Regions from separate parts of the Streptomyces sp. NPDC048636 genome, predicted to be linked through region 1. Evidence: riboswitches for the same ligand, from Rfam matches in the RefSeq annotation. Region 1 holds a riboswitch; each other region holds the start of a gene.
The links. Region 1 has a riboswitch for cobalamin ahead of metE (5-methyltetrahydropteroyltriglutamate--homocysteine S-methyltransferase). Riboswitches for the same ligand answer to the same signal wherever they lie in the genome.
Positions count from the first base shown of each region.

Region 2: linked by a shared signal. The riboswitch ahead of AB0C66_RS23450 (prenyltransferase/squalene oxidase repeat-containing protein) and the one ahead of metE (5-methyltetrahydropteroyltriglutamate--homocysteine S-methyltransferase) in region 1 are both predicted to bind cobalamin.
Region 3: linked by a shared signal. The riboswitch ahead of AB0C66_RS03620 (ribonucleoside-diphosphate reductase subunit alpha) and the one ahead of metE (5-methyltetrahydropteroyltriglutamate--homocysteine S-methyltransferase) in region 1 are both predicted to bind cobalamin.

Region 1 is NZ_JBEZHR010000014.1:190,842-194,108, forward strand. Features, by position in the region: gene AB0C66_RS29635 (S1 family peptidase) at 1-264, opposite strand, end outside; gene AB0C66_RS29640 (GNAT family N-acetyltransferase) at 368-877, opposite strand; cobalamin riboswitch at 1,039-1,225, shown strand; gene metE (5-methyltetrahydropteroyltriglutamate--homocysteine S-methyltransferase) at 1,386-3,267, shown strand, end outside.
Region 2 is NZ_JBEZHR010000008.1:291,429-294,695, forward strand. Features, by position in the region: gene AB0C66_RS23445 (prenyltransferase/squalene oxidase repeat-containing protein) at 1-869, opposite strand, end outside; cobalamin riboswitch at 999-1,073, opposite strand; cobalamin riboswitch at 1,165-1,305, shown strand; gene AB0C66_RS23450 (prenyltransferase/squalene oxidase repeat-containing protein) at 1,492-3,267, shown strand, end outside.
Region 3 is NZ_JBEZHR010000001.1:782,925-786,191, reverse strand. Features, by position in the region: gene AB0C66_RS03630 (2-hydroxyacid dehydrogenase) at 1-7, shown strand, start outside; gene AB0C66_RS03625 (FGGY-family carbohydrate kinase) at 4-1,503, shown strand; cobalamin riboswitch at 1,558-1,698, shown strand; gene AB0C66_RS03620 (ribonucleoside-diphosphate reductase subunit alpha) at 1,829-3,267, shown strand, end outside.

The DNA.
Region 1 (3,267 bases):
GGCCTTCTCGTCGGTCACCGCGACGACCGTACGCCCATCGGTCCCGAGCCAGCTCCCGGCCGTACGGGAGGCGCCGAGCGTCGTCTCCAGACGGCCGCCGAGGCCCGCGTCCCGGTCGCCGAGGACCCTGGGCGCATCGCCTCCCCCGGACCCCTGGACCGATCCGTTCGACACCGACTGCGAGACCATCAGACCGCCGGCCACCAGCGCCCCGACGGCCGCGAACCGTACGCCATGGCGCACGCGTCGCCGCGTGTGCTTCACCACCCTGCCTCCTTCACGTCGATCCGCCCCGGGCCCCGGACGGCGAGGACCTTCTCCCTATACGGGCCGGACCGGCGTGGCGCTCACCGCGGGCGCGGGTTGTTCACTTCGTGCGGGTGATCGGCCGGTGGAAGCAGACCCGGTGCTGCCCCGGGCCGTCGTAGTCGCCGTGCACGGGCAGACCGTCGAGCTCGCGGTCGCCCGGCTCCAGGGCGAAGCCCATGGCGCGGTGGAAGGCGATGGAGCCGGTGTTCCGCGGCGAGGTGATGGCGCGGACCTCACCGCGGCCCGCCTCCGCGGCGCGCCGGAAGAACTCCGCGTACAGCCCGCGGGCCACGCCCTGACCGCGCAGGGCCGGGTCGACGCCGACGAAGTGGACATACGCCTCGTCGTCGTTGTCGGCGGAGTAGAAGCCGACCAGGAAGGCGGCGATGGATCCATCCGCGTTCTCCCGGACCAGGCTGGTGCCGGAGAAGAACTGGAGGAACAGCTTGGGCAGCAACAGGGACAGCTCACGGGCCTGTTCGGGGGTGCGCGAATCGCCCCACCACGTCTGGACGCGCTCGACGATGGCGCGGTGGTCGGAGAGATGGGCCCGGCGTACCTGGGACATGCGGTTCAGCTCCTCTGCTGACATCGGTCTGCTGACATCGGTCGCGGCGGGTCTGCGTCGGTCGCGACGGTCTGTAGAGATCATTCCGCCGAAGTGAACTCCTATGCCCGCGGGCCGGTTTCCCCCGGGCCGCACCGGACGCCTAGGCTGGGACGCGCAGCTGGTTCGCCCTGTCCGCCAGGCAGACGCGTCGTAAGAGGGAACCCGGTGGGAATCCGGGACTGCCCCGCAGCGGTGAGCGGGAACGACCGCCGTCATACGCACTGGGCCCGGCCGGGTCTGGGAAGCGACGGCCAGTAGGTGCCTTCCGGGATCGGCAGGCGCGCCCGTGAGTCCGAAGACCTGCCACTGCCCGTGCGCGGAGGTCCGCGCGCGGATGTCTCGGTGACCTCGAGGGCGGGTCGGCGGCGCGGGCGGACACCTGAGGTGTCACGCCGTCCTCGCCTCCCTCCGCACCCCTCGGCCCGGTCCCGGGACCTCATGACGAGTGCTCGCGAAGGAGAGTTCCGTGACAACCGATTCCGCGGCCACCACCGCCACGGCGACCGTGTACGGCTACCCCCGCCAGGGGGCGAACCGGGAGCTGAAGAAGGCGGTCGAGGGCTACTGGAAGGGCCGGGTCACCGCCGAGGAGCTGCGCCGGACCGCCGCCGGGCTGCGCCGCGCCAACTGGCGGCAGCTCGCCGACGACGGGGTGGGCGAGGTGCCCACCGGTGACTTCTCGCTCTACGACCACGTACTGGACACCAGTGTGATGGTGGGTGCCGTACCGGACCGCCACCGCGCCGCCGTCGCGGCCGATCCGCTGGACGGCTACTTCGCCATGGCGCGCGGCACCAGCGAGGTGGCCCCGCTGGAGATGACCAAGTGGTTCGACACCAACTACCACTACCTGGTGCCGGAGCTGGGCCCGGACACCGTCTTCCGCGCCGACTCCGCCCGGCAGGTGGCCGAGTTGAAGGAGGCCCTCGGGCTCGGCCACACCGCCCGCCCGGTGCTGGTCGGCCCGGTCAGCTATCTGCTGCTCGCCAAGGCCGCACCCGGGGTGGACGCCTCGTTCCAGCCGCTCACCCTGCTGGACCGGCTGATCCCGGTCTACGCGGAGGTGCTGGCTGATCTGCGGGCGGCCGGTGCCACCTGGGTGCAGCTGGACGAACCCGCACTGGTCCAGGACCGCACCCCGGCCGAGTTGAACGCCGCCGCACGTGCCTACCGTGAGCTGGGCGCCCTGACCGACCGGCCCCGGCTGCTGCTCGCCTCGTACTTCGGCCGGCTCGGGGAGGCCCTTCCGGTGCTGGCCAAGGCCCCCGTGGAGGGGCTGGCGCTGGACTTCACCGGACCGGCCGCCGCCCAGGTCGACGATCTCGCCGCGGTGGGCGGACTGCCCGGCAAGCGGCTGGTCGCGGGGGTGGTGGACGGCCGCAATGTGTGGATCAACGACCTGTCCGCGTCGCTGTCCACCCTGGGCACCCTGCTGGGCCTCGCCGACCGGGTGGATGTCTCCGCCTCCTGCTCGCTGCTGCACGTCCCGCTGGACGCCAGGGCCGAGCGCGAGGTCGATCCGCAGATCGCGCGCTGGCTGGCGTTCGCCCGGCAGAAGACCGACGAGGTGGCCACCCTCGCCCGCGGACTGGCCGACGGTACGCACACCATCACCGCACGGCTCGCCGCCAACCGCGCCGATCTGGCCTCGCGGGCCGGGTCCACGCTCACCCGCGACCCGGCGGTGCGGTCCCGTACCGCCGCCGTCACCGCGGCCGACGCGCGCCGCTCGCTGCCGTACGCCGAACGCACCGCCGCCCAGCGGGCCCGGCTGCGGCTGCCCCTGCTGCCGACCACGACCATCGGCTCCTTCCCGCAGACGGACGGACTGCGCACCGCGCGCGCCGGACTGCGGGCCGGGCGGCTGGACACCGCGGGGTACGAGGAGCGGGTGGGCGCCGAGATCCGGGAGGTGGTCGCCTTCCAGGAGAAGGCCGGGATCGACGTCCTGGTGCATGGCGAACCCGAGCGCAACGACATGGTGCAGTACTTCGCCGAACGGCTCTCGGGCTATCTGGCCACCCAGTCCGGCTGGGTCCAGTCGTACGGCACGCGCTATGTCCGTCCGCCGATCCTGGCCGGGGACATCTCCCGCCCCGAGCCGATGACGGTCCGCTGGACCGCGTACGCCCAGTCGCTCACGGACCGGCCGGTCAAGGGCATGCTTACCGGTCCGGTCACCATGCTGGCCTGGTCCTTCGTCCGCGACGACCAGCCGCTCGCGGAGACGGCCCGGCAGGTGGCGCTCGCCCTGCGCGACGAGGTGGCCGACCTGGAGGCGGCCGGGACATCGGTGATCCAGGTCGACGAGCCCGCCCTGCGGGAGACCCTGCCGCTGCGCGCCGCCG
Region 2 (3,267 bases), on a different contig from region 1:
CCGGTCTGCGGGTTGATTCCGCAGGCGTTCAGGCCGGAGACGGCCCAGCCGTTGGAGTCGGTGTTGACGCCGAACATGGCGTTGAAGGATCCGCTGTTCGCCACCAGCTTGCTCTTGAGGAATGCCTTGGCCTGCACGATGTCGGAGTCCGTACGGGGCACGCCGGACGTGCACAGGGCCGCCATCGCCGCGCCGGTCATGTCGATGTCGCTGGGCGCGGCAAGCTGGCCCGGATCGCCTTCGGCCTTGCTGTAGTTCCAGCCGCCGTCGTTGTGCTGGTTGGCGCGCAGGCGGGTGACCATCGCATCGCGCAGCGACTGCGGGACCCGTGTGTGACCGGACTGGGTCTTGGCGCCGCCCAGGGCGAGGGCGGCGAAGACGGTGCCGTTGAAGTTGGCCGACGGGCCGAAGTACCCGGTCTCGGCTGTCTGCCAGTAGCCGTAGATGTCGGCGATCAGATTGCGGGAGGCCGAGACCCGGCTGGGGTCGATGCCCGCGGCGTAGGCGTTCAGCGTGGCCCGTTCGTAGTCGGTGACCACGGGGGAGGAGGACGGCCAGGTACTGCTGGACAGCAGGGTGCGGTAGACGGATCTCGCGTTCTTGCTCGTGTCACCACCGGGGGTGACGTCCACCGCCGCGGTTCCGGCCGCGGCGAACGCGCTGAACGCCCACTCGTTGGACAGCCCCGCCCCGGCGTATGAACCATCAGCCCCCTGGAGGGACTTGAGGTAGGCAACGCCGTTCGTCTTCGACGCGGCGATCTGCGCCGGAGTGGAGGTGGCCGCGGCGGGCAGCGCGGTGAGGGCGAAGGCGCCCACCGCCGCGGCGGCGGTGAGCACGGGGCGACGGAAGGACACGGGACGGGACATGGCCTGCTCCTGAGGGTGAGGGACACCGGCCGGGACCCCGCGCGCGACCCTCGCGATCAGCGGTGGGAGCAGCGGGTATGGCCGCCGTCCGGAACGCGTGGACCAGCTTCCAAAGAGATGTCACCGCATGGGCATTCGGGCTCGGGACGGCCCCCGCCGTCCGACACCGCTGCGCGTCAGCCCCGGATTCACACCGGGTTCCCCCACTCGGCAGCGCAGGACGGTACCCGACACATCCCGCTTCCGCCAGACCCGTCCCCGGACGGTGACGGATAGCCTGACATGAGCCTTGACGCTCCCGGCGAATCCGTGCTCCAATCCGGCTGATACGCAATCAGTTCCAGGGGAAGCCGGTCGAATTCCGGCGCTGACCCGCAACCGTAGGCCCGGTCCCGCCGGGCGAGCCGGAATGCCTGGAGCGTGTTCCTTCACAGACATACGCCGTCGCGGACTGCGGCGTGGTTCGGCCGGCTTTCCCACGGCGGGGTTCCTCCCGCGGTGTGGTGAAGGCCCTCGGCCACGTTCTGTCCCGCGCCGGGCACACAAAAGAGGGGCCGGGGCCGTGGTGGGGACGGACGAACGAAGATTCGCGCGGGCGGTCACCAGACCGACCGTATCCCTGGTGGCGCTGATATCGGCGCTGCTCCTGCTGGTGGGCACGGCGGTGACCTTCGTCGCGGTCACACCGGCCACCGCGGATCCCCTCGGAGAATGCACCGCGGCCAAGGGCGCGATCGTCGCCGTGGACTTCAAACCGTTCGGCGGCAAGGTAGAGCGCGGTTGCGACACCACCCCGACCACCGGGTACGACCTTCTCCACGAGGCCGGATTCGGTACCACCGGCACTGAGCACGATGGGCCCGGTTTCATCTGCCGCATCGGTTTCGGCTCCTTCAACTCCGGTCGGCATTACCCGACACCGGACCGGGAAGCCTGTGTCCTCACCCCGCCCGCCACCGCCTACTGGTCGTACTGGACCGCATCGCGCGGACAGGACGAGTGGACCTACAGCCAGTACGGCGCCATGGACCGCAAGCCGAACAACGGCGACGTCGACGCCTGGGTGTACGGCGGTACCGACGTCGGGGGCAGCACGGGCAAGCCCTCGTTCAGTCCGGAGGAGGTCCGCGCGGGTGGCGGCGGGACCACCCCCGATCCCGGCGGTACCCCTACCGGCGGGGCCGGGGCGGTCGATCTGCCCGCCGCCGCGAAGTGGCTCACCGGCAGGCTGACAGACGGCGAACGCATCGTCGACGACGGCGCCGACACACCTCAGTACCCGCTGACCACCGAGACGGCCTACGCACTGGCCGCGGCCGGCGGGAACAGCGCGACCCTCGACAAGATCGTCGCCTTCCTGACGGCACACACCGACGACTATGCCTACCCCGACCGCAAGGACAAGGCACCCGACGCCACCGCCGCCGCCCGTCTGGCCCTCCTCGCCGAGATCACCGACGCCGACCCCCGCCGGGTCGGTGGCCACGACCTGATCGGTGACCTGAAGAAGAACGTGTGCACCTCGGGACCGGAGTCCGGAGATGCCCTGCCCGGCTGCACCGCCAAGGGCGACTTCCAGCATGCCACCCACACCGACGGCCAGGCCCTGTCCGCGCTCGCCCTGCTGCGCGCGAAGGTGGCGCCTCCGGCGGAGGCCATCGCCCGGCTGACACAGGTCCAGTGCAAGGACGGCGGTGTCACCAGCGTACTGATCCGCCCCGGCGAGAACTGCGACGGGGACGCCGCCAGCACCGCATTGGTCGCCCTGGTCCTGCACATGGCGGACGGGCAGGACAAGGCCGTACAGCAGGCGCGTACTTACCTGAAGAAGGCGCAGCGCGAGGACGGTTCGTTCCCCGGCTACACCGGCGCCACCGACGGCAGCGTCATCGCCACCGCCTACGCCGCCCAGGCCCTGCGCGCCCTCGGCGACACCGAGCGCGCCGATTCCGCGGTCGGCTGGCTCGCCCGGCAGCAACTCGACAGCGGAGGCTTCGGATTCGAGGCGGACGCCACCGAGCCCACCCTCTATGCGACTCCGGCAGCCGTCCTCGCCGGTGCCAGGACCAGCCTCGGCACACTCTCCACCAAGAAGACGGAGCCGACCCAGCCGCCCACCACCGAACCCCCGACCGACGACCCCGGCACACCGGGAGTGGGAGACGGCCCGGACTTGAAGAAGGGCGTCGCCTTCCTCACCCGCGCCGCCAACCTCAAACAGGGCCAGTACTACCCGGCCGGACCCGGATCCTCCCGCGCCGACTTCGGCCTGACCATCGACGGCGCCTACGCGCTGGCCGCCACCGGCCTGAACAACGCCAGGCTCCGGGGCGTCGTCGACTTCCTCGACCACGGGGGCAAGGACGGCGAAGGCCGTACCGTCCACGACTGGACCGGT
Region 3 (3,267 bases), on a different contig from region 1:
GCCATGAGCACCGCGCGGGTGATGATCGGAGTCGATATCGGCACCTCGGTCACCAAGGCCGTGGCCTTCGGCCGGGACGGGCGGGCGATCGCCTCCGCGAGCCGCCCCAGCCGCCTGGACCGGCGGCCCGGCGGCCGGGTCGAACAGGACCTGGAGGATGTGCTGCGCACCGTCGCCGAGGTGTGCCGGGAGGTCGCCGCCGCCCTTCCCGCACCCCCCGTCGCACTCGCCCTGACCGGCCAGGGGGACGGTCTGTGGCTACGGGACGCGGCGGGCCGGGCGGTGCGTCCGCCGATCTCATGGATGGACGGCAGGGCGGGCGGGACGGTGGCCCGCTGGCGCGCGGACGGCACCCTGCGCGCGCTGTGGGCGCGCACCGGCTCGGGGGTGTTCCCCGGCTGCCACGCCCCGCTGCTGGCCTGGCTCGCCGAGCACGAACCGCGGTCGCTGGAGCGGGCCGAGGTCGCGGGCTACTGCGTGGACGCGGTCGCCCAGCGGCTGACCGGGGTGATCGGCGTGGACGCCTCCGACGCCTCGCTGCCGTTCCTCGACGTCACCACCCGCCGCTATGTCCAAGACGCGCTGGAGATGTGCGGAATCGCCGCGTACGCACGGCTGTTGCCGGAGCCCGCCGCGCCCGGGGCACTCGCCCCGCTGCACGAGGAGGGCGCCCGGCTGCTCGGACTCCCTGCCGGACTCCCCGTCAGCGCGGGCCCCTACGACCTGCCCGCCTGTGCCATCGGCAGCGGGGTGCGGGAGCTCGGCGACGGTCTGCTGATCGTGGGCACCACACTGGCCTGTCAGGTCCTCACCGACGACGCGCGGTTCGACCCGGCCGCCGACCCGGCCGGCATGTGGCTGTGCACCCCCGACCCCACACGCTGGCTGCGCGCCATGCCCGCGATGGTCGGCACCGCGGCCCTGGAATGGGCGCTGGAGTTCACCGGGGCCACCACCGCCGACCTGGACGCGATACTCGGCAGCAGCCCGCCCGGCGCGCGCGGGGTGACCGCGCTGCCGTTCCTGTCCGGCGCGGGCGAGCGGGCGCCGTTCGTCGAACCCGGCGCCCGGGGACGGCTCGACGGGCTCACCCTCGCCTCGACCCGCGCCGACGCGGTCCGCGCGGTCTGCGAGTCGATCGCCTACGCCGCCCGTCACTGCCTGGAGGCGGCCGGGCTCTCCGCGAGCCTCGCGCTGTGCGGCGGCGGCACCCGGTCCCGGGCCTGGACCCAGCTGTTCGCCGACGTCCTCGGCCGTCCGGTGCGCATCCCGGACGAACCCGAAGTGGGGGCGCGCGGCGCGGTCGCGGTCGCCTGGGAGTGCCTCGGCGAGCCGGTCGACGCGGAGCGCTGGCAGGCCGACGCGCGCACCGTCACACCGGGTCCGGACCGCCGTGAGACCTTCGAACGCGGCTACGCCGACTACCGTTCCCAGCTGGCCCGAGCCCTTGCCGGATGGCGGGAGAAGGCCCCGGAACAGCGGGGGGAAGCGACCCCGCAATAGCACATACGTGGGAAACTCTCCTGTGGACGACACAAGATGTGGGGGCGCGTGCGTCGGCCGACACAAGATGTATGCTCGTGCTCGCTGTCGACGCAGGGGAATCCGGTGGGAATCCGGAACTGTCCCGCAACGGTGTACGTGTGCGCATTTGTGTACCCGTGAGTCCGATGACCTGCCGACGGCCGTCTGAACACGTCCGGGCCTCGCGGGTTGGGCCGTTGGACGCTGCGCGGTGTGCGTTCGTACGGTAGTGCGGATTCGCCATGCCCGTACGCGGCCATCGCTCCTCCCTCCTGGCCCCAGCCGAGCGAGGGAGAACACTTCAGTGACCATCGCGCCCGCCGATCCGGTTTCAGAGGCAGCGGCTTCCCAGGCAGCGGCCGACGCGCCCGGTACCGCCCTGTTGCGGACCCTCACCGGGCTCACCGCCGACCTGCCCGCCACCGACCCCGGCAAGGTCGCGGCCGCCGCCCTGCGCGGCCGCCATCCGGGCTCGGACGAGGCGGAGTTGCGTACCCTCGCGACCGAGGCGGCGGCCGGGCTGATCGCGGAGGAGCCGGAGTACTCCCGGCTGGCCGCGCGGCTGCTGGCCCTGGCGATCACCGAAGAGGCGGCCGGGCAGGGCGCGCTCTCCTTCTCGGCCTCGGTCGCGGTGGGCCACCGCGAAGGGCTGATCGCCGACTCCACCGCCGAGTTCGTCACCGCCCACGCCGCCCGGCTGGACGCCCTGGTGGACCGGGCGCTGGCGGACGGCGCCGACAACCGCTTCGGCTACTTCGGACTGCGCACCCTGTACAGCCGCTATCTGCTGCGCCACCCGACCACCCGTCAGGTGATCGAGACCCCGCAGCACTTCCTGCTCCGGGTCGCCTGCGGGCTGGCCGAGAACCTCAGCGAGCGGGCCGTGGACGAGGTCGCCGAGCTGTACCGGCTCACCAGCACCCTGTCGTACCTGCCCAGCTCCCCCACGCTGTTCAACTCCGGCACCCGGCATCCGCAGATGTCCTCGTGCTATCTGCTGGACTCGCCGCTGGACGAGCTGGACTCGATCTACAACCGCTACCACCAGGTCGCGCGGCTGTCGAAGCACGCGGGCGGTATCGGGCTCTCGTACTCCCGTATCCGGGCCCGCGGTTCGCTGATCCGCGGCACCAACGGGCACTCCAACGGCATCGTGCCGTTCCTGCGCACGCTGGACGCCTCGGTGGCCGCGGTCAACCAGGGCGGCCGGCGCAAGGGCGCGGCCTGTGTCTACCTGGAGACCTGGCACGCGGATATCGAGGAGTTCCTGGAGCTGCGGGACAACACCGGTGAGGAAGCCCGCCGCACCCACAACCTCAACATCGCCCACTGGATCCCGGACGAGTTCATGCGCCGGGTCGAGGCGGACGCCGACTGGTCGCTGTTCTCCCCGGCCGACGCGCCGCAGCTGGTGGACCTGTGGGGCGAGGAGTTCGACGCCGCGTACCGCCGGGCCGAGGCCGAGGGCCGTGCGGTCAAGCAGGTCCCGGCGCGCCAGCTCTACTCCCGGATGATGCGCACCCTGGCGCAGACCGGCAACGGCTGGATGACCTTCAAGGACGCCGCCAACCGCACCGCCAACCAGACCGCCGAGCCCGGCAAGGTCGTCCACTCCTCCAACCTCTGCACCGAGATCCTGGAGGTCACCGACGACGGCGAGACCGCCGTGTGCAACCTCGGGTCGGTCAACCTCGCCGCCCACCTGGGCAAGGGCGCGGACGGGCAGGAGGCGATGGACTGGGA